2 linked regions of the Labrenzia sp. PHM005 genome follow. The protein of the gene in region 2 binds, or shares a complex with, the protein of the main gene of each other region. Links are inferred from orthologs where the notes say so. Each region holds a gene or a part of one and is shown on either strand. Other genes may lie near its edges.

Evidence for each region.
Region 1: the proteins of FJ695_RS20235 (region 2) and dnaN are in contact, whole or in part, in a solved structure (PDB 1OK7), measured with the Escherichia coli proteins. The link is inferred for Labrenzia sp. PHM005 from one-to-one orthologs.

What each region holds. Positions count from the first base shown.
Region 1 is NZ_CP041191.1:473,053-476,362, reverse strand. What follows is about bases 118-3,105. They hold dnaN (DNA polymerase III subunit beta), read right to left. Parts: upstream 2,177-3,105; coding sequence 1,058-2,176; downstream 118-1,057. Other genes in these bases: dnaA (chromosomal replication initiator protein DnaA), read right to left, coding at 2,347-3,105; recF (DNA replication/repair protein RecF), read right to left, coding at 118-1,026. Outside these bases: more of recF, read right to left, coding at 1-117; more of dnaA, read right to left, coding at 3,106-3,310. UniProt on the Escherichia coli protein: Confers DNA tethering and processivity to DNA polymerases and other proteins. Acts as a clamp, forming a ring around DNA (a reaction catalyzed by the clamp-loading complex) which diffuses in an ATP-independent manner freely and bidirectionally along dsDNA.
Region 2 is NZ_CP041191.1:4,477,073-4,480,244, reverse strand. What follows is about bases 323-3,172. They hold FJ695_RS20235 (DNA polymerase IV), read right to left. Parts: upstream 2,472-3,172; coding sequence 1,173-2,471; downstream 323-1,172. Other genes in these bases: FJ695_RS20230 (hypothetical protein), read right to left, coding at 2,520-3,172; FJ695_RS20240 (cell envelope integrity EipB family protein), read left to right, coding at 323-904. Outside these bases: more of FJ695_RS20240, read left to right, coding at 17-322. UniProt on the Escherichia coli protein: Poorly processive, error-prone DNA polymerase involved in translesion repair and untargeted mutagenesis. Copies undamaged DNA at stalled replication forks, which arise in vivo from mismatched or misaligned primer ends.

The sequences.
Region 1 (3,310 bases), 4.0 Mb from region 2 along the record:
AAGCGACTCTAGCTTTGCAAAAAGGGCCGCGCGCCGGGCCGGATCGAGATGTGCTGCGACCTCGTCGAGCAACAGCACCGGGGTCAATCCAGAGACCTTTGCTGTGAGTTCGGCATGCGCCAAAACAAGGCCGATCAGAAGTGCCTTTTGTTCTCCGGTGGAAGATTGTGAGGCGGGCATGTCCTTGGCGGCGTGGCGGACTTTCAGGTCGCTCAAATGCGGGCCAGAGAGGGTTCGTCCAGCGGCCCTGTCGCGAGGCCGGCCCTGCTCCAAAAGCCGGCAGTAGTGGTCCTCTTGATCAGACGCGCTCATTTCGAGCATTTCCGCTTCAAAAGCACCTTCAAGCGAGAGGCTGGCTTGTGGAAAAGTTGAGCCTTCCAACGGCTGGTCAGAAATCATTTGCCGCAACAAGCCAACGGTTTCCTGGCGCGCGAGGGAAACGGCCGTCCCCAAACTTGCGACTTGCAATTCCAGTGCACTCAAATAAGCGTCCGAGGCACCTTGATCCAGCAGCTTGTTTCGCTGGCGCAAGGCGCTTTCAAAATCACTGACCCGCCGTCCGTGCGCTGGGTCGATAGCCAGTGTCAGGCGGTCAAGAAATCGGCGGCGGTCAGAACCCGGACCGGTGAACAGGCCGTCCATTGCTGGAACCAGCCATAAAACCCGCATGTAATCCAAAAGACTTTCGGATGAGCGCATATCCTCGCCGTCGATCCGAACTTTTCGGCCAGGCACACCCGTGGTGGCGCCGGTGCCGAGGCTGCTTTCGATGCCGTCGAGTAGGATTTTGGCTGCAACGCTCCAGCTGCCGTTGCCGCCTTTACGGGCAATGTCGGCGAGGGCCGCCCGCCGCAATCCGCGGCCGGCGGTCAAAAACGAAATTGCTTCGAGAATATTTGTTTTACCGGCACCATTCGCGCCGACAAAGGCCACCATCTTTGCCGACAGATCGATCGACAGGGCGGCATAGTTGCGGAAGCCGGTCAATGTCAGGCGGGTCAGGCGTGCCGACCGGTACTCAGTCATACCCAGCTTCCGTTGATGTTAACGCCGCAGCTTAAACCCGCATCGGCATCAGAACGAACAGGCAATCATCGACCGTGTTGTCCTGAATGAGGGTTGGGGAGCCGGAATCGGCCAGCCGGAACAGGGCGGTGTCGCTGCTGAGCTGGTTGGCGATGTCGAGCAGATAGCGGGAGTTGAAGCCAATCTCGAGCGGGTCAGAATCGTATTCAACCGCCAGCTCTTCTGTCGCGCTGCCGGAATCCGGGTTGTTGACGGTCAGCACCATACGGCCATCGCCGAGCGAAATCTTGACGGCACGGCCGCGCTCAGAGGAGATCGTTGAGACGCGGTCGACGGCTTCTTTAAACTCGTCCCGGTCAACGCGCATTTCCTTGTCGTTGCCTTGCGGAATTACCCGGCCATAGTCCGGGAACGTTCCATCGATCAGTTTGGACGTCAGAACAATGGTGTCGGTGGTAATACGGATCTTGGTATCAGACAGCTCGACTTGAACATCGGCTTCCGGATCTTCCAGAAGTTTCTGGATTTCGCCAACCGTTTTACGCGGCACGATGATACCCGGCATGCCGGATGAACCGGATGGGGCGGTAACTTCGGCTTGGGCGAGCCGGTGACCGTCTGTAGCGACTGCGCGGAATTGTTGACCATTGCTCGCGTCGACCGTGTGCAGGTAAATACCATTCAGATAATAGCGGGTTTCTTCGGTCGAGATCGCAAACTGGGTCGTATCGATCAGCTTGCGAATGTCGGCAGCACTCAAGGTAAAGCCGTGGCTGAACTCACCGGCTGTCAGATCGGGAAAGTCCGTTTCCGGCAACATCTGAAGCGTGAACTTTGAGCGCCCGGCACGGATTTCCAAAGTGGTGTCGTCGCCGGTGGTTTCCAGAACAACCTGTGAGCCTTCCGGCAGTTTGCGCACGATGTCATAAAACATGTGGGCTGGAACGGTGGTGGCACCCGGCATTTCGATCATGGCCGGAACGGTTTCAACGATCTCTAGATCCAGATCGGTTGCCTTCAGGTTCAAGGCGCCGCCATCAGCGCGCAGCAACACGTTGGAGAGGATCGGAATTGTATTCCGGCGTTCGACCACCCGGTGAACATGGGTCAAGGACTTGAGGAGGTCGGTCCGCTCGAGGGTCGCTTTCATACGTTACATCCGTACTCGTGAAACGCCGGATAGAACACCCGGCAAACAAGGATTTTCTCAGGCTCCGGCAAGGGAGCGGGGGAAAGACACTGCCCTCAACGGGCTCTAAAAGCAAGGGGGCGTCCGCTTGGAACGCCCCCAATTCTCGCTGAAAAGGCAGTCTATTTGTCTTAGGCGTCCAGCATGCGCTTCAGAAGCTCGATTTCTTGCGCCAGCGCGTAGTCTGCACGGGCCATTTCTTCGATTTTGCGGACTGCATGCAACACTGTTGTGTGGTCACGGTTTCCAAAGCGGCGGCCGATTTCCGGCAGCGACCGTGGTGTCATGACCTTTGCCAAATACATTGCGATCTGCCGCGGGCGAACGATCGTGCGGGTACGGCGGGCGGACAGAAGGTCTGCCTTGGTCACATTATAGTGCTTGGAGACAACCCGTTGGATGTCTTCGATTTTCACCCGGCGCGGCTCACTGGAGCGGACCAGATCGCGCAGGGTCATTTCCGCCATTTCCTGCGTAATCGGCTGATTGGTCAGCTGATTGTGCGCAATCAGGCGGTTCAGCGCGCCTTCCAGGTCACGGCCTGAAGATGCGACGTGGCGGGCAATGTAATCCAGAACGGAATCTGGAACATCGAAAGCCGGGTAAGACTTGTGCGCGGCTTCAACCCGGGAGACCAGGATATTCCGGCGCAAGACGAAATCGGGCTCCTGGATGCCGACTACAAGACCGCCAGACAGCCGCGAACGGACGCGGTCATCTAATGTATCGAGATCAGACGGTGCGCGGTCGGCTGCAACAATCACCTGGCGTGCGCCATCAATCAGGGCGTTCAGGGTGTGGCAGAATTCCTGCTGAACCTGCTTGCCATGAAGAAACTGCATGTCATCGATCAGGAGGAGGTCGATGGTGCGCAGGTTTTCCTTAAACGCTAAGGCGGATTGAGATTTCAACGCGGCAACGAACTTGTACATAAAATGTTCAGCCGTCAGGTAGAGAACCTTGCGGCCGCTGTTGCGTACCTTTGCTGCAACGGCTTGCATCAGGTGGGTTTTGCCAAGGCCCACAGATGCATGCAGATAAAGCGGGTTAAACGTCACCGCGCCGCCTGCGGCGACCTGCCGGGCTGCAGCAAGG
Region 2 (3,172 bases):
GCGGTCATGAGGTTTGATGATGCAGCGTCTTTTTCGAAACAGGGCTTTTCTTGGCGGTCTTCTGGTTATTGGCGCTCCCATCTCCACTGTCTTTTCTTTTGGCACGGTGAACCAAGCCGCGGCGCAGATTGCCGGTGTACCATTGGCCCAGCATCGCGCCGTCTATGATATGAAGCTTGCTGATTCACTGCAGCAATCCGGCATTGCCGGCCTCAGCGGCCGGATGGTCTATGAGTTTTCCGGCGATGCCTGCGACGGTTACAGCGTCAACTTCCGGTTTGTAACCCAATTCCAAGATGTCAACGGTGGCTTACAAGTGACCGACTTGCAGACCACCTCGTTTGAAGATGCCGGTGCAGAAAACTATCAATTCCTGTCCAAGACTTATGTGGACCAAAAACTGGTTGAATCCAGCCGGGGGGCAGCACGTCTTGAATCGGGGTTGAAAGCTATTGATCTAAAAGAACCAACGGAAAAGACGCTTGAAATCGGAAAGGACGTTCAGTTTCCGACCGAACATCTTATGAGCATTCTCAATGCTGCCCGGACCGGCGGCCATTTTACGGCCAGTGACATTTATGACGGTGCCGAGACCGGCGATAAGGTATTTGCAACAACGGCAGTCATTGGCGCGAAGGCGGTCGGAGAAGTGCCGGAAATCGACGGCAAACGCGAGGAGACATTAGATGCTATCGCATCCTGGCCGGTCACGGTTGCCTACTTCGACCCCTCCCAAGACGAGGGCAATGGCGAGCAGACACCGGTCTATCAATTGTCCTTCCGCCTGTTTGAAAACGGGATCAGCGACAAGCTGGTTCTCGATTATGGCGATTTCAAACTCGCCGGCACTATGACGGCGCTGGAGCTGCACGATCACACCAGTCAATCGAATTGCGGTAACTGAAGTTTAGAGCACCGGGCGAAAACGTGGAAGCGTTTGACCCGTCTCATTGGTTTGCTGGCAAGGCGGGGCGCCCGCAGTGGTGCTGGCACCATAAGGGCGGGCCAACGTAGGCCAGCGGACTCATGAGACGAGGCCCTTTGGGTGACTTTGGCCGGCCCACCGGCTGCGTTGCATATCTTGCCCGATGCCCCGCATCGCGCTGCGTGCTGCGCCTTACCGGATAGACCGGCCAAAGCCATCAAACGGTTCCACGTTTACGCCCGGCGCTCTAGTTATCTTCAGCAGCTTTCCGCGCTTGTTTTGCAGCGTGGGTAAGGCCAAGTTCGACAGCGGATTTTCCGAATTTGCCGCGCAACTTGTCGATGGCAAGTTCTGCTTTTTTCCGCCGCCCAGCGGTGGCATCGAGCAGGTCCTCCGGATCGGCCTGGGAAGCGTCAGACAAGTCGCTGACGCCGATTCCGATCAGCCGGAAGCGCCTGCCGTCGGTTTCGGCATCCAGAAGTGCAATTCCAGCGTCGAAAATCTTGTCGGCCAGCTGAGTTGGGTCGGTGAGGTGGCGCGCGCGGGTGATTGTCTTGAATTCCGCTGTCTTCAATTTCAGCGTGATGCCCCGGCCAGCGAGGTCCGCTTTTTTGAGCCGGAACGACACTTTTTCTGACAGATCCCGCAGAATTGGTTTCAAAACCTCAAAGTCGGATATGTCTGTTCGAAAGGTGGTTTCGGTCGAGACGCTCTTGGCTCCGCGCGACGGGGTGACATCCCGGCTGTCGTCACCGTGCGACAGCTTTGCCAGCCTCAGGCCGATAGAACCATATTTCCGAGCGAGCGTATTGGCTTCCATCACTTGCAGTTGCCCGATGGTGCGGATGCCGTCCCGTTCCAGTTTCTTTTGAAACACCTTGCCGACGCCCCAGATTTTGCCGACTGGCATCGGAGCCAGACGGTCTTTGGCTTCTGCCGCGCCGATGACCGAAAATCCACGTGGCTTTTCCAAGTCCGACGCCAGCTTGGCGAGGAATTTGTTCGGCGCCAAGCCAACGCTTGCGGAAATGCCGATGTCATTTTCAATATCACGGACAAATTTCGCCAAAGTTTCGGCAACAGTTGCGTGATGCAGGCGTTCTGTACCGGTCAGATCAAGAAAGGCCTCATCAATGGAGATCGGTTCAACGAGCGGTGTCAGAGCCTGCATGCGTTGACGGATTTCCTTGCCCACCTTGGAGTATTTTTCCATGTTCGGCTTGATCACGACCGCGTCCGGGCATGCCTCCATCGCCTTGAACATAGGCATAGCAGAGCGCACACCGGAAATGCGGGCGATGTAACAGCAGGTCGAGACAACACCGCGCTGGCCACCGCCGACAATGACGGGCTTGTCCTGCAGATCCGGATTGTCCCGCTTTTCGACGGATGCGTAAAACGCGTCACAGTCGATGTGAGCGATCGATAGCTGATCGAGTTCAGGATGGTTCAACAGGCGCGGGCTGCCACAACGCGGACACCGGGCGGCCTGACCGGGCAGCCGGGTCCCACAATCCCGGCACAGCGCTTTCAGCTCTTTTGTCATTGGCTCACGCGGTCATACAAAGGCGAAGATCCGGCCGTTGCAGCAAAGCTATAAGATAGCCTCGATAAAGCGGCATGTCTCGCGCCAGTCACCTGTTAGAAGATCAATATGGGCCTCTGGCTCTACAGATCTAAGAAACCGTTGATCAGCGATGAATTGAATTTGGACGGCGGAGGGCAGGGACGCTTGAACCGAGCGGTGATTGGTTGGGCTGTCGTCAATGAAAACCACGGGATGAGACCGGCCGCCAGAAAGCGCTGCAACAGCTCCGCCTTTGGGGCCGGAATTGGTCAGCACCGGATAAGGGATGCCCAGGCCGCCGAGCAAAGTTTCCCGGGCTGGCTTGTTATGAGTACCGGGTAGGTTGGTCAGAAGGACGATGTCCCATTGCTCCGACAAAGCCGACAGCATCGTATCAGCTTCCGGAACCATGGTTTGATGAGGGCTGACTTCGTCGAAGAACTTGATGAGATGGGTTTTGACTTGGTCGCCAGGTAAGGGGGCGTCGCTGTCATGACGGGCGATGTTTCCCGTCAACCGGTAAGTGTGGTTGAGGAACCGCATCCCGTTTTCCTGAAGATACTCTTCCAGGTGGGCGATCATATGGAGGATGACTTCATCGACGTCGCAGATGATCAAGGGGCGGCTGGACGGTGGCAGCGCGCGAATTTGCGCAAGCACTTCCGGAAGCACAGGTATTG